One region of the Mesorhizobium sp. M2A.F.Ca.ET.046.03.2.1 genome, then DNA from elsewhere that is predicted to be linked to it. Evidence: riboswitches for the same ligand, from Rfam matches in the RefSeq annotation. Region 1 holds a riboswitch; the other holds the start of a gene.

What was found. A riboswitch is a leader RNA that binds a small molecule or an ion and turns the genes downstream of it on or off. The one in region 1 is predicted to bind S-adenosylmethionine.
Region 2: another riboswitch for S-adenosylmethionine. It lies ahead of EJ072_RS20385 (homoserine O-acetyltransferase); the one in region 1 lies ahead of EJ072_RS08725 (O-succinylhomoserine sulfhydrylase).

What each region holds. Positions count from the first base shown of each region.
Region 1 is NZ_CP034449.1:1,821,716-1,828,309, reverse strand. It holds gene apaG (Co2+/Mg2+ efflux protein ApaG) at 1-24, opposite strand, end outside; gene EJ072_RS08730 (ceramide glucosyltransferase) at 301-1,443, shown strand; gene EJ072_RS08725 (O-succinylhomoserine sulfhydrylase) at 1,465-2,655, opposite strand; SAM riboswitch at 2,712-2,789, opposite strand; gene EJ072_RS08720 (2'-deoxycytidine 5'-triphosphate deaminase) at 2,906-4,000, shown strand; gene araD1 (AraD1 family protein) at 4,194-5,189, opposite strand; gene mmsB (multiple monosaccharide ABC transporter permease) at 5,390-6,594, opposite strand, start outside.
Region 2 is NZ_CP034449.1:4,273,143-4,279,736, forward strand. It holds gene EJ072_RS20375 (glycosyltransferase family A protein) at 1-171, opposite strand, end outside; gene metW (methionine biosynthesis protein MetW) at 429-1,043, opposite strand; gene EJ072_RS20385 (homoserine O-acetyltransferase) at 1,040-2,209, opposite strand; SAM riboswitch at 2,306-2,383, opposite strand; gene hisC (histidinol-phosphate transaminase) at 2,529-3,632, shown strand; gene EJ072_RS20395 (prephenate/arogenate dehydrogenase family protein) at 3,638-4,573, shown strand; gene EJ072_RS20400 (sugar kinase) at 4,692-5,636, opposite strand; gene EJ072_RS20405 (DUF2125 domain-containing protein) at 5,644-6,594, opposite strand, start outside.

The sequences.
Region 1 (6,594 bases):
GTTGCGCGTCACTGCGCGATACATGGGCCACTCCGGTTGCCGCCGCGGAACATTTTGTCGCGCTTCGCTGTTAAACGCGCCGCGCCGACCATCCTGCCAGCCTTGTAGCGCACGTGCCGAAAAACAATGTCATTTAAGTGACACATGACAATGTTGGTGTGCACAAACCGTGCCGGGCGACTCGGGCGCTCTGTGACTGATGAAATGGTCGCATGCGGCCAAGAGCAATTCCAGGAAAAGTGTGAGCGGTTTTCCGTCCGGAATTGCGTGAAAACAAAGAGATAGAGTGACCAGATCTCGATGGAACTGACTATCGCAGCCGGCCTGGCTTCGTCAGCCCTTCTTTTCTCGAACCTCGCCAGCATCCTGCTCGCCGCGTCGCGGCTGAAACGAAGACATGTCATTGCGCCGCCCGTCGGCGCGCAGCCGGTCTCGATCATCGTTCCTTCGCGCGGCGTCGAGCCGTTCACGCAGGAGACCCTTCAGCGCGCCTTCTCGCTCGACTGGCCGCGCTATGAGCTGATCTTCTGCGTCGCGCATGCCGAGGACCCGGTGGTGAGGCTCATCGATGCGGCGATAGCGCGCCACCCGAAGGTTCCGGCGCGGTTGTTGATCGGCGACGACCATATCAGCGCCAATCCCAAGCTCAACAACTGCGTCAAGGGCTGGCAGGCGGCGCGGCACGATTGGGTCGTCCTCGCCGATTCCAACGTGCTGATGCCGAGGGACTATGTCCAGCACCTGATGGCGGCATGGCGGCCGGATACCGGCCTCGTCTGCTCGACGCCGATCGGTTCGCGGCCGGACGGCTTTTGGGCCGAAGTCGAATGCGCCTTCCTCAACACGCTGCAGGCGCGCTGGCAATATGCCGGCGAGGCGCTCGGCCTCGGCTTCGCCCAGGGCAAGAGCATGCTGTGGAACAAGCCGATGCTGGACGCCAATGGCGGCATCCAGGCCTTGGCCGCCGAGATCGCCGAGGACGCGGCCGCCACCAAGCTGGTCAATGGCCTGGGCCTGCGCGTCAATCTCGTCGCCTCGCCTTTCGAGCAGCCGCTCGGACAGCGCAGCTTCGCCGAGATCTGGTCGCGACAGACGCGCTGGGCGCGGCTGCGCCGGGTCACGTTCCCGCTGTTCTTCACGCCAGAGATCCTGACCGGCGCGGCGGCGCCGCTCCTGCTGGCGCTGGTTGCCGCGGCAAGCGCCGGCGTCAGCCTGTCCACCACGGCTTTGTGGGTGCTGGCGATCGCCTACCTGCCGGAATGCCTGCTGGCCTTGGCCAAGGGCTGGTACCTGTCGCCGCGCAGCGTCACCGCGATGATCGCGCGTGACGCCATGCTGCCGGCCATCTGGGCGCGCGCCTGGTTCGGCGGCGCCGTCGAATGGCGCGGCAATGAGATGACCATCCGCACCCGCGCGCTGACAGAACTTGAGGAGATCGCCTGATCTCCCACGATGTTTTCCGGCTTATTTTGCCGCCTTCAGCGCCTGCTCGATGTCCTCCAGCAGATCGTCGGTGTCCTCCAGGCCGACCGAGAGCCTGAGCGTGCCGGGGCCGATGCCGAGCTCGGCACGTGCCTCGTCACTCAGGTTCTTGTGCGTCGTCGTCGCCGGATGGGTGATCAGGCTCTTGGCGTCGCCGAGATTGTTGGAGATCAGCACGATGTCGAGCGCGTTCTGGAAGGCGAAGGCCGCCTGCTTGCCGCCCTTGACGTCAAGGCAGATCAATGTCGAACCGCCCGACATCTGCTTCTTGACGATATCGGCCTGCGGATGATCGGCGCGGCCGGGATAGATGACGCGCGCGATCTCCAACCGGCCGGCCAGGAAATCGGCGATCCTGCCGGCGCTCTCGGTCTGCTGGCGCACGCGCAGCGGGAGCGTCTCCAGCCCCTTGAGCAGCGTCCACGCGTTGAAGGGCGACAGGCTGGGGCCGGTGTGGCGGAAATAGTCGTGCAGGTTTTCGTCGATCCATTTCTTGTCCGACAGGATGACGCCGCCGAGGCAGCGGCCCTGGCCGTCAATATGCTTGGTCGCCGAATAGACGACGATGTGAGCGCCGAGCTGCAGCGGCTTCTGCTGCAGCGGCGTGGCAAAGACGTTGTCGACGATAACGCGCGCGCCGATCGAATTGGCGAGCTTGGCGACCGCGGCGATGTCGACCACTTCCAGCGTCGGATTGGTCGGGCTTTCCAGGAAGAACAGCTTGGTGTTCGGGCGAACCGCCTTTTCCCAGTTGGCGATGTCGGTGCCGTCGATCAGCGTCGCCTGGATGCCGTAGCGCGGCGCCAGCGTCTCCACCACCCAGCGACAGGAGCCGAACAACGCGCGCGCCGCAACGATGTGGTCTCCTGCCTTCACGCTGCAGAGCAGGGCGGCGGAAACGGCGGCCATGCCGGAGGCGGTGGCGCGGGCATCCTCGGCGCCTTCCAGAGCGCACATGCGCTTTTCGAACATGTCGACGGTCGGGTTGGCGTAGCGCGAATAGATGAAGCCCGGTTCCTCGCCCTTGAAGCGGGCTTCCGCCGCCTGCGCCGTCTCATAGACATAGCCCTGCGTGAGATACATCGCCTCTGCGGTCTCGCCGTACTGGGAACGCAGCGTTCCGCCATGCACGAGTGCCGTTTGAGGTTTCCAGTTGCGCTTCTTGGTGCTCATAGCCCTGCTTCCAGACATAAAAAAACCGGCCGCGAAGTCGCAACCGGTCCATATAGCCTTGCGGCTCGACGGTCCTTTAGCGACTTGTTTAACGTGGCTGCAAGCCGACCGGCCAAATCACCACGGGATAACGACCCTTTAAATGAGCGCCGCGCTTGCGTCAATTGCCGGCTTCATTAAGAGGTTTGTACCAGCCGGACGGCAAGAGCCTGCCTAGGTCCTCGCCCGGCCTTGTGAACGGAGCCAGCCTTTGCGGCAGACAGGCATTCTTCCGGATCAGGACATCGCGGCGCTGTTTGAGGCGAACGCGCTCAAGTCGCCGCGCGCGCTGGACACCAACCAGATCCAGCCGGCCAGCCTCGATCTCAGGCTCGGCGACAAGGCCTATCGCGTGCGCGCCTCCTTTCTGCCGGGGCCCGATCATCTGGTCGCCGACAAGCTCGAACGGCTGAAGCTTCACGAGATAGACCTCACCGGCGGCGCGGTGCTGGAAACCGGCTGCGTCTATATCGTGCCTTTGCTGGAAAGCCTGGCATTGCCGGCCGAGGTTTCGGCCTCGGCCAATCCGAAGAGCTCGACCGGCCGCCTCGACATCTTCACGCGGGTCATGACCGATCGCGGCCATGAGTTCGACAAGATCGCCGCCGGCTATCACGGGCCGCTCTATCTCGAAGTCAGCCCGCGCACCTTCCCGATCGTCGTGCGCGCCGGCTCGCGGCTGTCGCAGATCCGTTTCCGCATCGGCAATGCCGTGCTTTCGGAAAGCCAGCTGCGCGACCTTCACCGTGCCGAGATGCTGGTCGCCACCGAGCCGCCCAATATTTCCGGCGGCGGCATCGCGCTCTCCATCGACCTCGACGGCGACAAGGACGGGCTTGTCGGTTATCGCGGCAAGCACCACACCGGCCTGGTCGATGTCGACAAGCGCGCCGCGCAGGATGTCGTCGACTTCTGGGAGCCGATCTATAAGAGCGGCGCCGGCGAGATCGTGCTCGACCCTGACGAATTCTACATCCTGGTCAGCCGCGAAGCGGTGCACGTGCCGCCGCTCTATGCCGCCGAGATGACGCCCTTCGATCCGCTGGTCGGCGAGTTCCGCGTCCACTATGCCGGCTTCTTCGATCCGGGCTTCGGCCATTCCGCCGCCGGCGGCAGCGGCAGCCGCGCCGTGCTCGAAGTGCGCAGCCACGAAGTGCCTTTCATCCTCGACCACGGCCAGATCGTTGGCCGCCTCGTCTACGAGCACATGCTGAAGCGTCCGCAGGCGCTCTACGGCACCGATCTCGGCTCGAACTATCAGGCGCAGGGCCTGAAGCTTTCCAAGCATTTCAGGGCCGCGCGCTGAGCTGCCAACCTCCCCCCTTGAGGGAGGGGGAGATGCCCGGCAGGGCAGAGGGGAGCGCGAAGGATCGCGGCCTTTGTATTTGAGGCAGGTGAGGGCTTCCGAGGTCTGAGCTTGAACGAGTGGAGACGCTGGCGGGACAGCGCCCCCCTCTGGCCTGCCGGCCATCTCCCCCACGAGGGGGAGATCACCCTTCCTACAGCGCCTTCACCGCCACCTTCACCGGATTTTCGATCTCCAGCGGATTGCGCAGCGGAAGCCCGAAATCCGGCGCCTCGATCTCGAACGTGTCGCCGGCCTCGGTCTTGATGCCGTCGGCGAAGGAGAGCGTCGCGGTGCCGAACATATGCACATGCACGTCGCCCGGCTGGCGGAAGGCCGAATATTTGAAGTGGTGGTGCTCGAGATTGGCGATGGTGTGCGACATGTTCGCCTCGCCCGACAGGAACGGCTTTTCCCAGAGCAGCTTGCCGTCGCGCCAGATGCGCGATGCGCCGCGGATGTCGGCCGGCAGGTCGCCGATCAGGATCTCGGGGCCGAACGAGGCATTGCGCAGCTTGGAATGGGCGAGGAACAGATAGTTCACCCGCTCGGTGACATGATCGGAGAACTCGTTCGACAGCGTGAAGCCGACGCGGAACGGCGCGCCATCATCGCCGATGACATAGATGCCGGCGATCTCGGGCTCCTCGCCGCCGTCCTGCGCGAAGGCCGGCGACATCAGCGGCGCGCCCGGCGCCACCGCCATCGTGCCGTTGCCCTTGTAGAACCATTCCGGCTGCACGCCGACCTGGCCTTTGGCCGGCTTGCCGCCTTCGAGCCCCATGCGGAACATCTTCATGGAATCGGTGAGCTCCTGCTCGCCGCCCTCGCTGAGCTTCTTGTGCATGGAATCGCGCGTCGCCGCGGAGCCGAGATGCGTCAGCCCGGTGCCGGTGAGATGCAGATGCGCCGGGTCCGGATGGTTGATCGGCGAGACCAGCCTCCCCCTCTTGTAGGCGGCATCGAGATCGACCGTCTCGCCATAGCCCTTGCGCTCGATTAGCGCTTCGAGCCCGATGCCGGTGCGCGCGGCCTCCATCGCCAGCGAATAGACGCTGCGCGCGCCATTGATGACCCTGGTCTTGCCGCCGCCATTGCGGGCGACGACGCGGATCGTCTCGGCGTCGTCGAGGATCTGGGAGATCAGCATGTTCGAATCCTCTCTCATTTAGCGGCCGCCCGCGGGCAAGCCTTACCCGGCGCGGCGTGGAGCGATCCCCGCCGCGGTTGAAACTCTTCGTCCGGATTGCGTTCGCGCGCTCGGTCCTTGTGCGGACTTCTTGGCGCCGACGGGTTGCCGGCAGCGTCGCGATCTGGAACCCGTATGCCTCCTGAACTTTGTTCCGGCCCTTAAGCCTTGTTCTTGTTGTAGACGTCGAAGATGACGGCGCCGAGCAGCACCAGGCCCTTGACCACCTGCTGCCAGTCGACATTGACGCCCATGATCGACATGCCGTTGTTCATCACGCCCATGATGAAGCCACCGACCACGGCGCCGATCACCTGGCCGACGCCGCCCATTGCCGAGGCGCCGCCGATGAAGACGGCCGCGATCACGTCGAGCTCGCTGCCGAGGCCAGCGGCCGGCACGGCCTGGCCGAGGCGCGCCGCGATGATCAGGCCGCCGAGCGCCGACAGCACGCCCATGTTGATGAAGACCAGCAGCGTCAGCCGTTCGGTGTTGATGCCCGAGAGCTGCGCCGCCTTGGCGTTGCCGCCCATGGCGTAGATACGGCGGCCGATGGTCATGCGCTTGGTGACGAAGACGAACAGCGAGATGAGCACACCCATCACCAAGAGCACGACCGGCAGGCCCCGGTAGCTGGCGAACTGGAACACCAGGAACAGCGCCAGCGCGCTGCCGACCAGCGTCTTGATCACGAACAGCGGGAAGGGCTCCGCCTCATAGCCATGGCGCTCGCGCTTGCGCCGCGTCCTGAAACCGAAATAGGCATAGGCGAGCACGGCGATCAGGCCGAGCACGATCGTTGTCATATGCAGCGTCAAGCCGCTGCCGACGATGGTCTTGCCGGCGGCATTGACCGTCGGCGGGATCAGCACAAGCGGGCCGATGACGTCCGGGATGAAGCCCGAGCTCAGCGCCTTGAAGCTGTCCGGCAGCGGGCCGACCGACGAGCCGCCGCCGAGCAGCGCCTGGCAGATGCCGCGGAAGATCAGCATGCCGGCCAGCGTCACGATGAAGCTCGGTATCTTGTGATAGGCGATCCAGTAGCCTTGCGCCGCGCCGATCAGCGCGCCGACGATCAGGCAGACGATCGAGACCACCAATGGATTCGAGAATATGCCGAGCGGCCAGATGACCATCATCATCGCGGCAAGCGCGCCGATGAAGCCTGCCACCGATCCCACGCTGAGGTCGATATAGCCGGCGACGATCACCAGGAGCATGCCCAGCGCCATCACGATGATGAACGAGTTCTGCTGCACCAGGTTCGAGAGGTTGACCGGTTTGAACAGCGTGCCCGACGTCGTGTACTGGAAGAACAGCATGATGACGATCAGCGCGATGATCAGGCCGTATTCGCGCAGGTTCG
Region 2 (6,594 bases), 2.5 Mb from region 1:
GATCTCGGCCAGCGCGGCGGCCGTCCCGTCGGTCGAACCGTCGTCGACCACGATGTGCTCGAAGCGGGTAAGTGTCTGCACCAGAACGCTTTTCACCGCACGTACGACCTGACTGCGCCGGTTATGGGTCGGCGTGATCACTGAGATCAGCGGAACGTCCTGGTTCGACATCGGGCTGCCACCGGTCGGATCTGGCGCGTGTCGGATGGGTTTGATGGCTATGTTTCCCACCTGTGATTTGCGGTCGACGCTACAAAAAAGCCACCTGTGTGTCACGCCGAGCCGGCCGAGAAATGCGAAACGGGGGGCTTTTCCGCAACGTTGCGGTTTGATGGCAACACAATCGGCCTTCCGGTCCGCGGAGGCCGTCCGCCGGCAAGAGCCGGCGGTGAGAATCATGCGTTCATGGAACCGATCGCGCGGCGGCGTCAGCGCCTGAGCAGAAACACCGCTTGCTGGCCGAAGAAGTTCCAGAACCACCACGGCATCGACAGGCCGATCTTCTGGCCGTTGGCGTCGAGCGCGGTCGCCTTCTCGACGGTCGCGCCAAGCTCTTCGCACAGGTTGACGAAGTCGCGTATGGTGCAGAAGTGGATATTGGGCGTGTCATACCAGGAATAGGGCAGGTCCTTGGTGACCGGCATCCTGCCTTTGGTCAGCAGCGAAAAGCGCACGCGCCAGTGACCGAAATTGGGAAAGGAGACGATGGCGCGGTTACCGATCCGAAGCAGCTCATCGAGCACCACCTTCGGGTTGCGCGTCGCCTGCAGCGTCTGCGACAGCACGACGAAATCGAAGCCCTTGTCGGCATAGAATTTCAGATCCGTGTCGGCGTCGCCCTGGATCACGGAGAGGCCGCGCGCCACGCATTCGTTGACGCCACGCTGCGACAGTTCCAGCCCGCGGCCATCGACCTGCTTGGTCTCCTGCAGCAGTTCCAGGAGGACGCCGTCGCCCGAGCCGACGTCGAGCACGCGCGACTTGGCCGGAATGAGATCGGTGACGACTTCGAGGTCGACACGCTGGGCGCGGTTGACGCTCATAGGCTGAGCCCCCTTGCGCGTGCTGCCGAACCGATGAAGCCGTTGATGGCCGCGAACAGCTCCGGCTCGTCGAGCAGGAAAGCGTCGTGGCCGCGATCCGTCTCGATCTCGACGAAGGAGACGGAAGCGCCCGCCGCGTTCAAGGCATGCACGATCGAGCGGCTCTCCTCGGTCGGGAACAGCCAGTCGCTGGTGAAGGAAATCAGGCAGAAGCGCGTCCTGGTCCCGGCGAAGGCATCGGCGAGGCGCCCGCCGTGATCGGCGGCAAGATCGAAATAGTCCATCGCGCGGGTCAGATAGAGATAGGAATTGGCATCGAAGCGGTCGACGAAGGTCATGCCCTGGTGGCGCAGATAGCTCTCGATCTGGAAATCGGCGTCGAAGCCGAAGGTGAGCGCCTCGCGGTCCTGCAGGTTGCGGCCGAACTTGCGGTGGAGCGCCGCTTCCGAAAGATAGGTGATGTGGGCGGCCATGCGCGCGACGGCGAGCCCCTTTTCCGGGCGCTTGCCGAACTCGAGATATTTGCCGCCATGCCAGTCCGGATCGGCCATGACCGCCTGCCGGCCGACCTCGTGGAAGGCGATGTTCTGCGAGGAATGGCGGGCGCCGGTGGCGATCGGCAGCGCCGAGAAGACCCGCTCCGGATAGCTCGCCGCCCATTCCAGCACCTGCATGCCGCCCATCGAGCCGCCGAGCACGCAAAATAGCTTTTCGATGCCGAAATGATCGACCAGCATCGCCTGCGCGCGCACCATGTCGCGTATGGTGATGATCGGCAGGTCCAGGCCGTAAGGCTTGCCGGTCGCTGGATTGGTCGAGGCCGGGCCGGTCGAGCCGAGGCAGCCGCCGATGACGTTTGCGCAGATGACGAAGAAGCGGTTGGTGTCGATGATCCTGCCGGGACCGATCAGCACTTCCCACCAGCCCGGCTTGCCGGTCACCGGATTGGTGTTGGCGACGTGCTGGTCGCCAGTCAGGGCATGGCAGACGAGAATGGCGTTGGAGCGCGCGTCGTTCAAGCTGCCGTAGGTCTGGTAGGCGATCTGGAAAGGCGAGAGCAGCGTGCCGGCGTCGAGCTTCAGCGGCTTGTCGGGGCCGAACTGCAGCACCGGGCTCGACGGATGGTCGGCCTCGTCGTTGGTTCTTGCAGCGCGCTGAGCGGCCATGTCCGTCCTCGATCCTGTCCCGCATCGGTCTCGACACGACGCAGTGTCCGGCCGGCGGCGGACAACAAAAAACCGGCTTGCCGTCGCAAAGCCGGTTACAGGTTGCAAACGGCCCTTTAGCGAGTTGTTTAACGTGGCTGCAAGCCGACCGGCCAAATCACCACGGAAGTCTGGCTGACCTTCTAGGACCGGAGCCGCTGTTCGTCAACGGGGGTAGCCTCTATGCCGACAGGGGCTGCCGCAGCGCCAGCACTCGACATTGCAGCCCGTGGCCTGTATTTCCGCTGCGGCCTTGAGGCCTTCTCGACGGATTTGTGACATGAAGCAGGATCAGCCCCGTCCGACGCCCCGCGTGGGCATCATGGACATCGAGGCCTATGTGCCGGGAAAAAGCAGCGCGCCGGCCGGCGTGACGAAAGTCTACAAGCTGTCGTCGAACGAAAATCCCCTGGGGCCTTCGCCGAAGGCGATCGAGGCCGCGCGCGAGGTGGCGGCGAAGCTCGACGTCTATCCCGACGGCACCGCGCGGCGGCTGCGCGAGGCGATCGGCGAGGTGCATGGGCTGAACCCTGCGAACATCATCTGCTCCAACGGCTCGGACGAGATCCTGGGGCTTCTGGCGCAGACCTATCTCGCGCCGGGCGACGAGGCCGTGTTCACCGAACACGCCTTCATGGTCTACAAGATCTACATCCAGGCGACGGGCGCCAAGCCGGTGGCGGTGAAGGAAACCGACGAGCGCGCCGATGTCGACGCGATCCTCGCCGCGGTTACGCCCAAGACGCGTATCGTGTTCCTTGCCAATCCGAACAATCCGACCGGCACCTACCTGCCGTTCAGCGAGGTGCGGCGGCTGCATGCCGGCCTGCCGAAGAACGTGCTTCTGGTGCTTGATGCGGCTTACGCCGAATATGTGCGGCGCAACGACTATGAAGCCGGCATCGAGCTTGCCGGCAGCGCCGAGAACGTGGTGATGACACGCACCTTCTCCAAGCTCGGCCTCGGCGGGGCGCGCGTGGGCTGGATGTACGGGCCGGCGCATATCGTCGATGCCATCAACCGTATTCGCGGCCCCTTCAACGTCAACGCCACCGCGATCGAGGCTGGCATCGCCTCCATCCGCGACCGCGCCCATATTGAGCGCAGCGTGACGCATAACGAGAAATGGCTGACATGGCTCAGCGCGGAGCTGACCGGGCTCGGCCTGCGCGTCACGCCCAGCGTCGGCAATTTCGTGCTGATCCATTTTCCCGACGACAAGGAACATTCGGCGGCGGCCGCGGACGATTACCTGAGCGCGCGCGGCTATATCCTGCGCCGCGTCACCGGCTACGGCTTTCCCAACGCGCTGCGCATGAGCGTCGGCACCGAGGAAGCCAACCGCGGCGTCATTGACGCGCTGAAGACCTTCCTGAAAAGCTAGACACCATGGCATCACCGATGTTCGAGAAAATAGCGCTGGTCGGCATCGGCCTGATCGGCTCGTCGCTCGCCCGCGTCATCCGCCGTGAAGGCCTGGCGCGTCATATCGCCATCGCGACGCGCAGCGCATCGACGCTGAAGCGCGCCGAGGAGTTGGGCCTTGGCGATTCCTACACGACGGAGGCAAAAGAAGCGGTGGGCGATGCCGATCTCATCATCGTCTCGGTCCCGGTCGGCTCGTCCGGCGAGGTCGCGGCCGAGATCGCGCCGGCGCTGAAGAAGGGCGCCATCCTCACCGATGTCGGCTCGACCAAGGCTTCCGTCATCGCGCAGATCGAGCCGCACGTGCCGGAAGGCGTGCACTTCATTCCCGGTCATCCGCTGGCCGGCACCGAAAAGTCCGGACCCGATGCGGGCTTTGCCGATCTCTTCGAGAACCGCTGGTGCATCTTCACGCCGCTGCCGGGCACCGATCCCGCCGCGCTCGAGACGCTCTCGGAATTCTGGCGGCGCTGCGGCTCCAACATCGATACGATGGACCCGCAGCATCACGACATGACCTTGGCGATCGTGTCGCACCTGCCGCATATCATCGCCTACAACATCGTCGGCACGGCGGACGATCTGGAAGCGGTGACCAAGAGCGAGGTCATCAAATATTCCGCCTCCGGTTTCCGCGATTTCACCCGCCTTGCTGCCTCCGATCCGACGATGTGGCGGGACGTGTGCCTGCACAACAAGGACGCGATCCTGGAGATGCTGGCGCGGTTCTCGGAAGATCTGGCCTCGCTGCAGCGGGCGATCCGCTGGGGCGACGGCGAGAAGCTGTTCGATCTCTTCACCCGCACGCGCGCCATCCGCCGCTCGATCATCGAGGCCGGCCAGGATATCGATGTGCCGGATTTTGGCCGGCAGGCGGTCGAGCATCCCAAAGGGAACTGATATTCAGGTGAGGCCGGCCTGCGAATGCCGGCTTCCTGCGCTTCCGGTGCTCACGTATTAAAGTACGCTCCGCTCCGGTTCTCGGAAGCCACCATTCTCGACTCGGCCTGACCTGATCTCAGCTCCCTTTGCCTCTTCGGACTGGCGGCCAGTGCGCCGCCATCATGGCGAGCGTCTCGGCTCTGTCCGGCGCGCCCAGCCTGCCGCCGAAGCGCAGGCATTTGAGCGCGGCTGCGGCGCTGGCGAAGCGCAGGGCCTCTTCCATCGGCATGGCCTCGGCGAGGCCGACGGCAAAGGCGCCGTGGAAAACGTCGCCGGCGGCGAGCGTATCCACCGCCTTGACCTTCGGTGCCTCGACATGGCGTACGCGTCCGGTCGCCCGGTCGTGCCACCAGGTTCCAGCGGCGCCGCCGGTCACCGCGACAAAGGCATCGGTGCGCGAGGCGAGGTCGGCGCAAGCGCTTTCCGGGTCGAGCGCATGGCCGCAGACGATGCGCGCCGCAGGCTCGGACGCGACGATATGCGAGGCCGACGGCAGAAGCTGCTCCAGCACCTCGACGGGTGCTGTATCGGCATCCAGGATCGCCGGACGGCCGATCGATCGGGCAGCGCTCAGAGCGAGCGCCGCGGCGCCCGGCCAGCGGACATCGACCAGAACGGCGTCGAAGCCGGAGAGGTCGGCGAGCGGCAGCGTTTCAGGATCGGCCTGCGCCTTCTTGTCGTAGAAGGGGACGATGATGCGCTCGCCATACGCATCGACCACGATCGCGGCCAGCGCCGAACGCGCGCCGGGAACCCGGCGGATAAGGCTGCAGTCGATGCCTTCGGCCTTGATGTCGGCGATCAGCTGGTCGCCGACCGGATCGTCCCCCGCGCTTGCCCATAGCGAGACCTCGGCGCCGAGGCGATGCGCGGCGCAGGCGGCGCTCGTCGCCATGCCGGAAGCGATCTGGACGCCGTCGCTGGCGATGAACTTGCCCTGGTGCGCGGGCAGCGTCTCGACTCGGAGAATGGTGTCGAGGGTGAAGGCTCCGACGCTGAGCAGTCTGACCGGCTTCGCCATCGTCGTGTTACTCGAGCGGCTTGATCTTGCCGAGCGGAATGAAGCCGAGCGAAGCCTTACCCTTGACGATCTTCAGCGGCATCGACGGTTCCTTCCCGAGCATGGCCAGGGCGGCAAAACCCTGCTCGATTTCGCTTTTATGCTCGGGAACGGCCCCGGCGAGGATGGCCGCCACCGCTTTCGGGTCCTTGAGCTTGATCATCAGGTCCCCGTCGACCAGCCCTTCCGCATCGACGGAGACCGGTCCGGATACGGTGATGCGCGCGGTTCCCGACGACAGGTCGAGTTTGGTAATGTCGATCGACTGGCCGCGCAGGCTTTTCGGCGGGGCCGAGATCAACGCCACGCCGTTCTTCAGCGTCACGTCGCCGGTGCCGTCCAGCGCCGGCAGCACGCGTCCCTCGATAGCGTCCGCATTGATCTCCAGATCGCCGAAGCTGCCGACATAGTTGATGTCCTGGCCGGCCGGCTGCAATTGCCCGGCCGCCTTGCCGGCGCTAAACAGCTGCATCGGATCCGTGTCGTCCTGGGGGTCGGTCTGACCGTTCAGGCCCTCAGCCTGCAGCGAGACACTGCGCGGCAGCGGCCACCACACTTTGACCTTGGCCTGCAACTGGTCCCAGTCGATCCAGAGCGGCGGCATGCCGGGCGCGATCGTGCGCAGCGGCCCGCGCAGATCGGCGACCGGCGACAAGGGGCCGGTGATCGCGGCGACGGCGTTGAAGCTCCCGGTAGACGCAGCGACTTTCCGGGCGTCGTCCTCATAGGCGATGTTGTCGCAGGAGACCGTGAAGCTCATCGGAAAACCGCTGACGGTGAGGTTGGCGCAGCCGGCGGCGATCCCCTTGCTGCCCAGCCGCGCCACCGCCTGGTCGGCTTCGGTCTTGAGCCTTTCGGCGAGATAGAACCAGCCGCCGCTGTAGAAGGCGAATAGCACGGCGATGAACGCCGCGAGCCA